Regions from separate parts of the Kineococcus sp. NPDC059986 genome, predicted to be linked through region 2. Evidence: predicted binding sites of a transcription regulator. Region 2 holds the regulator's gene; the other holds the start of a gene.
The links. Region 2 encodes LexA, which represses DNA repair genes until DNA is damaged. Its sites were predicted from a motif close to TCGAACANNTGTTCGA; they were not measured.
Positions count from the first base shown of each region.

Region 1: the regulator LexA is predicted to act here: its motif matches at 1,804-1,819, upstream of AB0637_RS06795 (DUF6504 family protein).

Region 1 covers NZ_JBFBND010000006.1:50,942-55,851, reverse strand. The annotation lists gene dnaE (DNA polymerase III subunit alpha) at 1-659, opposite strand, end outside; gene AB0637_RS06800 (SAV_6107 family HEPN domain-containing protein) at 752-1,189, opposite strand; gene AB0637_RS06795 (DUF6504 family protein) at 1,236-1,652, opposite strand; gene AB0637_RS06790 (DUF6318 family protein) at 2,011-2,667, shown strand; gene AB0637_RS06785 (PKD domain-containing protein) at 3,012-3,509, shown strand; gene AB0637_RS06780 (YbaK/EbsC family protein) at 3,638-4,189, shown strand; gene AB0637_RS06775 (alpha/beta hydrolase) at 4,203-4,910, shown strand, end outside.
Region 2 covers NZ_JBFBND010000001.1:2,675-7,584, forward strand. The annotation lists gene AB0637_RS00025 (LysM peptidoglycan-binding domain-containing protein) at 1-407, opposite strand, end outside; gene AB0637_RS00030 (DUF2277 domain-containing protein) at 606-875, opposite strand; gene lexA (transcriptional repressor LexA) at 1,156-1,812, shown strand; gene AB0637_RS00040 (aspartate/glutamate racemase family protein) at 1,864-2,529, opposite strand; gene AB0637_RS00045 (ATP-dependent DNA helicase) at 2,583-4,538, opposite strand; gene hflX (GTPase HflX) at 4,792-4,910, opposite strand, start outside.

The sequences.
Region 1 (4,910 bases), on a different contig from region 2:
TGGCAGACCACCTCGACGTGCAGGGAGCCGGCCGGCAGCACCTCGCGCCACCGGCGCAGGACCGCGTGGGCGAGGTCGTCCCGGCGGGCCAGCAGCGCGCGGCCGAGCTCGGACCCCGGCCCCAGCAGGACCGCCAGCGTCGGCCGGCCGCCGGTCGGGGTGGTGGCGTGGGCGGCGACGAGGTCGAGGCTGCTGACGGGGGTGCCCCGCTCCCCGCCGAGGTGGGTCGCGCTCACCAGCCGGCACAGCGCCGCCCACCCCCGGCCCGCCCCGGCGTCGTCGGCGCCGAGGGCCAGGACGGTGACGCGGGGCAACCGCGGGTCGACCGCCGCCCCACCGCGGACCGGGGTGCGGGAGGCCTTGCTGCGCAACGCGACCGACGGGTCCGCCCAGGTGGGCAGGCCGTCGGCCAGGCCCGTCGGGGTGGTGGCGAGGTCGACCCCCAGCACGGGCGCCAGACCGGCCTCACCGCAGGCGCGGACGAACTTCACGGCGCCGTACAGGCCGTCGCGGTCGGTCAGGGCCAGGACCGGCATGCCGAGGTCGGCGGCCCGCGCCACGAGGGCGGAGGGGGTGGAGGTGCCGTACCGCAGGGAGTACCCCGAGGCGACGTGCAGGTGCGGGAACGGTGCGGCGAGGGGTGGGGCGAGGGTGGTCATGGGACGTCCTTAGGAACGCGCCCGTGGGGAAGACCGGGTGGTGCGGGGGTGCGGGACCGTGCGGGTGGAGCGGTGGGACGCGCGCGAGCGCGTCAGCCGGCGAGCGGCTGGAGGGCGCTGAGCCCGAGAGTGGCCTCGACGACGCGGTGGAACTGCTCGGCGTGGGCGAGGAGGTCGTCGGCGGCCGCGGCGTCGACGACGCCGGTGCGACCGGCCTCGACCGCCGCCCGGGCGGGCGCCGTCGCGGCGAACCGGTCGGCCCACTCCTGCAGGGCCGGGTCGAGGGCGGGCAGCATCTCCCAGACGCTGCGCGGACCGCCGGTGCGCCGGCCACGGGCGGGGCGGCCGTGCACCGCGACGACCGCCGCCCCCGCGCGCAGGGCGGCGAGGTGGGCGTGGACGTAGCGCTCGGCCACGTCGTCCGTGCGCAGTGCCGTGATCAGTTCGTCCTCGCAGCGGGCGAGGAGGTCGAGGGCGGCCGTCGTCAGCGGGCGCGGGACGCCCGCAGGGACGTCGAAGGTGGTGGTCATCGCGTTCTCCTCCGGTCGTGCGGTCAGGTCTGGTCGGTCGGGGGTGTCAGTCGCTGACGCGCAGCAGCTGCCAGTCCCCCGACGCTTCGGACGAAGAGGTACCAGCGACCTCCGACACGGCCGCCGTCCCCGTGGCGACGGCGCGGGCGAGGTCGTAGACACCTGCGCCGCCGGCCCGGCCCACGCTGGCCTCGACGCGGAAGACCTCGCGTTCGAGGTCGCCGATCTCGAGGACGCGGCGGCGGGCGGGACGGTCACCCGGACCGGTGGCGTCGGAGTCGGTGACGTCACCGTGGACGGCGGCGACGGCCGCGTGCTCCCACCAGGCGCTGCGTTCGCGCCAACGGGAGAGCACCTCGCGGACGACGTAGAGCCGGCCGCGCCAGATGAACTGCACGGGGGTCTCCTCCCCCTCGTCCGCGTCGCCGTAGCGGACGTGCACCGCGTCGGAGAACCGTCGCACCGTGGTCACCCTTCCCCTCACTCGAGCCGGCACCGCGGCAGGAGCGCGCGGTGCGGCGAGCCGGGGGAAGCGGCTCGCGAGCACGCACTCGGGGCGCGGCCCGCGGAGCTTCCCCTCTCCCCGGACCGCGCCTCGAGCGGTCTCATCATGTTCGAACACCGGTTCGAACACATCTCGAAGCTACACCACCGACCTCAGGACGCGTCAACGGCGAACCGGGTTGTCCACAGGACGCAGCGTGGACTTCGCATGACGGAGGGTCACCGCCTCGACGGGGTCACCCGAACGGCCCAGAACTTGTCCACAGCACCCCGTCCGGCGGCTCCGCGCGCCCCGCGCAGGTGCGACCGTGCGGGGCGTGACTCCCGCTCGCCCCCTCCTCGCGACCGCCGCCGGACTCGCCCTCGCGGGCCTGCTGACCAGTTGCTCGCAGGAGGCGCCCTCGGCCCCGGTGCCGGCCGCGACGGCAGCTGCGGCCGCACCCACCACGACGTCGGGCGAGGCACCCCACCACGAGCACGGGGCGGGGTCGCACGAGGAGGTTCCGACCCCCGCGGCGACCGCCACCTCGAGCCCGACGTCGACGCGCGACCTCCCCCGTCCGGAACTGCCCGACCTCGGGAAGACGTTCACGCAGGACGGTGCGAGTTCGTTCGCCGTCTACTTCACACGGGTGATGAATCACGCACGTTCCACTGGCGACTCGACCCTGCTGAGGAGCCTGTCGACGGACGACTGCAGCGGATGCCAGACGTACGCCGACGAGGTCGACATGTACCGGGAGAAGGGCTACGTCAGCACTGGAACGATCTTGCAGTTCGAGGGAACGCACGTCCTGTCCTGGGATCCCGCCTCAGGCGAAACCGACATGGACATCGATCTGTCCCGGCCCGCCCACCAACTACTCGCAGCTGACGGTTCGCTGATCGAAGACGTTCCAGCAGAGTCTGATCTGACTGGGTACCTGTGGCTGAAATGGACCGACGACCACTGGGTCGTGCGGGAGGTCGAATGAGGTCGGCAACAGCAATCCTCGTCATCGCGGTGTCGCTGACGCTGATCGTTAACCCGACGAAGGCATGGGCGCAGGAACCTCACCGGGGATACTCCGATGGTGATGCCGTCACCGTTGAGGCGACCCGGCGGACAGGAGCCTCAGGAAAACGCCCTCAGAACGCCGCCGGAAGACTGAACCAAGACGGGGCTCCCGCCACCGCCGTCGTCCGAACTCCGGCCTGTGGACGCAACGGCCCCGAGGGGAGTTTCGGCGACGACTTCTGCGGCGCGGCGCGGAACACCTGCCCCCCGGGCCAGACGTTCGCGACGACGTGGACCCGCACGGGGGACGACCCGCGGTGGGTGAACCAGGGGTCGCGCTGCACGACGGACCCCACGGACGCGGCACCGGTGGTCCTGCCGACGGTGACGGCCGCGGACCTGCGCCGGGTGGGTTTGCCGGCCAGCCCGGTGCAGCTGCAACCCGACGACGGCCAGGCGCTCCTCGGCGTCCCCCTCGTCCTGCGCACGACGGGCGGGACGGTGGTCCGGGACACGACCGTCCTGGGGTTCCCGGTCCGGATCCGCGCGACCCCGACGAGCTGGACGTGGGACCTGGGCGACGGCACGCGCCTCGGACCCACGGCGGACCCGGGGCGGCCCTACCCGCGGCAGACCCTCACGCACACCTACACGGCCCCCGGCGACCGGACGGTGACGCTGACGACGACGTGGTCCGGGGAGTACACGATCGCCGGGCTCCCCTACCGACCGGTGGAGGGGACGGCGACCACGGTGTCCCCAGGGGTCGGGGTCCACGTGCTCGCGGGCGGCAACGTCCTGACGGCCCCCGACCGCTGACCCACCGCCGACCCGCGCGTCCGTGCGCGCCGTTCCGACACCCGCCGGCGGCCGGCAGGGGTTGGAACGTCACACACCGAGCCCGCTCACCGCGACGTGGGGCGAGAACGGTTCTACGCTGACGGTGCATGAGGTGGATGGTGCGCCAGGAACCCGCTGAGGGCGGTGGGTCCTCGACGACCGGGACCGCCACGCCCTCCCTCTCCGTGCTCACCGTCCCGGCCGTGGAGAGCACGGCCGAGGCCCTGCTGGACCTCGACGCCGCGGGCGAGGTGGTGGAGGTGCCCGCCAGCCTGCAGGGTCCGGAGGACCTCGCGCGGCACCTGGGCGTCCCGCTGCCGGCCGTGGCGGCCACCGCCGTCCTGCGCACCCGGGACGGCCGCCACCTGTTCGTCATCTCCTCCGCGGCGCACCCGCTGTTCGCCCCGGCTCTGGCGGCCGTGCTCTGTGAACCCGAACTCTTCCGCGACGACGACACCGCCGTGCTGCGCCGCACCGGCTCCGTCCTCGGGTCCGCGTCACCGCTGGGCCTGGCCGAGCCGCTGCCGACGTACGTCGACGTCGCTTTGGCCCCCTATCCCCAGGTGTGGGTGCCGGCGGGCCACCCGCACGCCGTCTTCCGCACCCGCTACGACGAGCTCCTCCGCCTGACCGGCGGGCACCCCGTCGAACTGGGATGAGCGTCGAACGGGGATGACCGACCTGCTCGAGGGGTTCGCCCTCCGGCGCGCCGGTTCGACCGATCCCGCCGACCCCCTGCTCGTGCTCGTGCACGGGCTGGGCGGAGCGTCCACGGCGTGGTCGCTCGTCGTGCCCCACCTCGCCGCGGACCACCGCCTCCTCCTGCTCGACCTGCCCGGTCACGGGCAGGCGCCGCCCATCCCCCCGGCCCACATGACCCCACGTGCGCTCGGCGGGCGGTTGCGCCGCCTCGCCGCGGCGCAGGGCGAACCGGTGCACCTCGTGGGCCACTCCCTCGGCGGGTGGGTGACGCTGGAGGCCGCGGCCGGCGAACGCGACGGCGTCGTCGCCGACGTCACGGCCTTCACCCCCGCGGGGTTGTGGACCACCCCGCGCCGCCGGCCACCGCTGCTGCCGACCGGCCAGCAGTTCGCGCGGTGGGCGGGCCGGCTGCCGCCGCAGGTCGTGACGACGCGGATCGGCGTCACGCTCGCCCTGGCGACGACGAGCACGGCGCCGCGCAGCCTGCCCGTCGAGGTGGTCCGGGAGGCGCTGAGCGCCATCGCGACCGCTCCGGGCTACCCCGCCGCCGACGCGGGGATCGCCACGGGTGCCTTCACCCGCGCCGCGGAGGTCCGCGCGCCCGTGACCGTGGTGGCCGGAGGCCGCGACCGCGTCCTGCCCCCGGAGTTCTGCCGCCGCGAGGCCGCCCCGGCGCAC
Region 2 (4,910 bases):
GCCTGCACCGTCATCGACGGCAGGTCGTTGAGCTGCACGATCTCGCCCGCGACCTCGCGCCAGTCCTGCTGGGGCGCCCACTGCGCGGCGATCGCCGACAGCGTCTGGCCGGGGACGACGGTGAGGACGACCGGCGCGGGCGCGCGGTCGGCACCGGCCGACGCGCCGGTGAACGCGCCGGTCACGGCGACCACGGCACCCGTGAGGGCCGTCGCGGCGGTGCACGTGACGAGGAGGCGGCCGCGGCGGGTGAGCCGCAGCGGTCGGCGGTCGGCGCGGACCCGGCGGACGGCGGCGGGTCGCGCGCACCGACGGGCGCGACGGCCGGCGCGCGGGCCGGAGAACGGCGAGGGGGTGGTGAACGGCGCGGGGGCCGCGAAGGACGGGGCGAGGGCGGTGGTGCTCACGAGCGTGGACCTCCATCTCGGTGACGCCGGGTCGAACGGGTGTTCGACCCGACTCGTCTGTTCTACCACCGTTCGAACGGTGGAGCGCAACCCCTGGGACCCGCGAGGGACCGGGGGGCGACGCGGACAGACGCTGCCACCGACCTCCGACAGACGGCCTGACCTGCGACGACGCTCGCGCATGGCGCGGGCGGCCCGTCAGGAGGCGTAGCGCTTCGCCGCCCTCTCACGCGCCTTGGCCGCCTCGACGTCGCGGTCCTTGGGCGGCGCAGCGGTCACGAGGTCGTCGAGGAGGTGGGCCGTCGCGTGGGCGACGGCGGCCACGGCGCGGTCGAAGGCCTCCTGGTTGCGCGCCGACGGGCGCGTCGTCCCCGCGACCTTGCGCACGTACTGCAGCGCGGCGGCCTGCACCTCCTCCGACGTCGCGGGAGGGGCGAAGTTGTGGAGCTGGCGGATGTTCCGGCACATGCTCCGACCCTAGGCACGGACCCCCGCCCCGGGAAGGTCGCGCGCGGCCGGCGCGACGGGCCGAGGCCCCTCGCCGACACCTCCCGGCGACACGCCGGTTCGAACACCTGTTTGATCATCACCGGCCCGCTGGCTACCGTGGCGGCACCGGAGGACCTCCCGACCCGGGCGACACCGCAGACAGGAGAAGGACGTGACCGACGCGCTGGACGGAACGACGGACGGAGCGGGCGAGGACGCCGGCCCCCTCGGGACGGTCCACGAGTTCCCGGACGTCCCCGTGGTGCGCGACGGCCTCACGAACCGCCAGCGGCGCGTGCTGCACGCGATCAAGGAGTGCGTCGAGCAGCGCGGGTACCCGCCGAGCATGCGCGAGATCGGGCAGGCCGTCGGGCTGACCAGCCCGAGCAGCGTGGCCCACCAGGTCAAGACGCTGGAGAAGATGGGGTACCTGCGCAAGGACCCGCGTCGTCCGCGCACCCTCGAGGTCGTGAGCCCCGCCCCGCAGTTCGGCTGGGGCCTCATCTCCGGCGTCGAGGCGTCCGCCGAGGACGGCCGGCCCACGCCGGTCTACGTGCCGCTCGTCGGTCGCATCGCCGCCGGTGGCCCGATCCTCGCCGAGGAGCTCGTCGAGGAGGTGTTCCCCCTGCCCTCGCAGCTCATCGGCACGGGTGAGCACTTCATGCTGCGCGTCGTGGGCGAGTCGATGGTCGACGCCGCGATCTGCGACGGCGACTGGGTCGTCGTCCGCCAGCAGCCGACCGCCGAGAACGGCGACGTCGTGGCCGCCATGATCGACGGCGAGGCGACCGTGAAGGTGCTGCAGCGCAAGGACGGTCACGTCAAGCTGCTGCCGCGCAACCCGCTCTTCGAGCCGATCGACGGCGACGAGGCGACCGTCCTGGGCAAGGTCACGGCCGTCCTGCGCAGCCTCTGAGCCGCACCCGCAGCCCGCACCGCTGACCCCGCCGCCCGCACGGGCGCCGGGTCAGCGGACCGGCTGGACCAGCTCGACCGCGGCCTCGACCGCCAGGCGGGGCGAGGTGAGGACCGGCACGTGCAGGTCCCGCAGCAGCGGGGCCGCGTCGAGCATGCTGGCCTGCGCCAGGACGACGACGTCCACCGGCGGGTCCAGGCTCCGCACGGCCCGGCGCACGGCGTCGGCCACGCCCGTCGTGTACGTCAGCAGGTCCCCCGCCTCGAACGCCTGCCAGGTGTCCGTGCAGCGCACCTCCACGAACTCCACCGTGCGACCGGTCGTGTCGGCGCACTCGTGCAGCAGGGGCATCGCGGTCGCGAGCGCCTCGTCGAGGGAGGCGACGACCGCCACCCGCCGGCCGGCGAGCACCGCGGCCTCGGCCATCGGCCGGTCCACGCGCACGACGCGCAGCCCCATCTCGGCACCGACCTGCTTGGCCGTCGGGCCCAGCGTCGAGCACGTGCAGACGACGACGTCGGCACCCTCGGCGACCAGGCGCCGCAGCCGGTCGCCCAGCGCGGCCCGCACGCTGTCGAGACCGTGCGCGCGGGCGGCGGCCAGCAGTCCGGTGTCGACCAGGTGCCGCGCCTGCACGGTGTCGTCGCGGGCGGCGAGGAGGTCGCTGAAGGTGCGCACGTGCGCGTGCGCGGAGTGGAGGAAGCCGACGGTGGCCACGTTCCGAGCATGACACGCCGCGACCGTCTCGGCGCCAGGGGTCACGGTGCTCGTCACCCGCTCAGCCGCCGCAGAGCCGACAGGACGGTGTCCGTCGACGTCGTGGACCAGAAGTCCGGCAGGGACTCGCGCAGGAAACCGCCGTAGCGCGCCGTCGCGAGCCGGGAGTCCAGCACGGCCACGACCCCCTTGTCCCCCGTGGCCCGGATGAGCCGGCCGGCCCCCTGGGCCAGCCGCACGGCCGCGTGCGCGACCGAGACCGAGAGGAAGCCGTTGCCGCCCGCCGCGTCCACGGCGCGGGACCGCGCCGACATCAGCGGGTCGTCGGGACGGGGGAAGGGGATGCGGTCGATGACGACGAGGGAGCAGCTGTCGCCCGGCACGTCCACGCCCTGCCAGAGCGAGAGCGTCCCGAACAGCGAGGTGGCGGGGTTCTCGGTGAAGTCGCGGACCAGCTTGGGCAGGCGGTCCTCGCCCTGGCACAGCACGGGCGTGGCGACCCGGTCGCGCAGCGCCTCGGCCGCCTCCTCGGCGGCACGGCGGGAGGAGAACAGGCCCAGCGTGCGGCCGCCGGCGGCCTCCACGAGGGCCGCGAGCTCGTCGAGGACGGCCTCCCCGGCCCCGGCCCGGCCCGGCGGCGGCAGGTGCCGGGCGACGTAGAGGATCCCCTGCCGGGGGTAGTCGAACGGGCTGCCGACGTCGACCCCCGTCCACGGCGTCCCCGACCCCTTGGGGCTCTTCAACCCGAAGGCCCCCGCGACGGGGTCGAAGGACCCGCCCAGCGTGAGGGTGGCCGACGTGGCGACGACGGTGCGCTCGGTGAAGAGCCGCTCGCGCAGCAGCCCCGCCACCGACAGCGGCGCGATGTGGAGCGAGGGGGCCCGCGACGCCGGTCCGAAACCGGCCGTGACCCAGGCGACGTCGAAGCTGTCCTGCGCGCCGCGGCCGACGTCGGCCGCGAGCCGCTCGGCCACCGAGAAGACCTCCTGGACCGCGGCACGGGCCAGGTGACGGGCCCCGCGGGACTCCGGGTCGTCCTCCTTCGCCGCCCCCTCGGAGGCGTCCTTGAGGTCGGTCAGGGCCTGCCGGGCGGCGTCGCGGACGGCGACGACGGCGTCGGCCAGCGCGTCCGGCCACCGGTCGATGCGCCCCGGGGCCGCGTCGTCGAGGGCGGCCTCGAGGGCCACGGAGGCGTCGTCGAGGGCCTCGGAGACGATGCCGGCGCTGCGGCGCAGCCGGCGGGAGGCCGCGTGCAGGACCGAGGCGGACAGCTCGGCCGTGGCGACGGCCGTGACCCGGTCGGCGAGCTCGTGCGCCTCGTCGACGACGAGGACGTCGTGCTCGGGCAGCAGCTGCCCGCCGTTCTCCATGGCGTCGATGGCCGTCATGGCGTGGTTGGTGACGACGACGTCGACCTGCCGGGCGCGGGCCCGCACCTGCTCGGAGAAGCACTCCGCGGCCACCGGGCAGCGTTGGGCGCCCAGGCACTCGCGGGCGGAGACGGACACCTGCCGCCAGGCGCGGTCGCTCACCCCGGGGTCGAGGTCGTCCCGGTCCCCCGTCGAGGTGGTGGCCGCCCACTCGCGCAGGCGCACCACCTCGCGGCCGAGCCGGCCCGTGTCGGCGGGACCCTCCCCCGTCGGGGCGGCCACGTCGAACAGGGCCCCCTCGTCGCTGGGGAAGCCGCCGTCGAGCTTGTTGCGGCACAGGTAGTTCGCCCGGCCCTTGAGCAGCTCCCACGTCGGCGCGCGGTGCAGCGCCGGGGCGATGGCCTGCGCCAGCCGCGGCAGGTCGCGTTCGACGACCTGGGCCTGCAGGGCCAGGGTGGCGGTGGTGACGACGACCCGGCGGTCGGTGTGCACGGCGTGCGCGACGGCGGGCACGAGGTAGGCCATCGACTTGCCCGTGCCCGTGCCGGCCTGGACGAGCAGGTGCCGCCGTGTGCGGATGGCGTCGGTGACGGCCTCGGCCATCCGCACCTGGCCCTCGCGGCGCTGCCCGCCGAGCACCGTGACGACCTGGTCCAGGAGCGCGGCCGCCTCCGGGCCGTCGACGTCGTCGACGTCGGACGCGTCGCCCGCCGTCCCGTCCGGGGCCTCCCGGTCGAGGTCCCGGGTCGTGTCCTCGGGGTCGGCGCTGGGGGGTCCGGCTGTCGTGCTCACCGGCTCATCCTCCCCCGCGGGACCGACACGACCGACCACCGTCCACAGCACGACGCCGCCCCCACGGCTGTGGGGACGGCGTCGTCACGTCGGCGCGGGGTCAGGCGGTCCGGGACAGCCGGTACCGCTCGAGCTCGGCCGCCAGCCGCGGACGGACGCGGGCCAGCAGCCGCGTGCCGTCGGCCGTGTGCTCCTCGTCGAGGACCTGTCCGGTCGTGT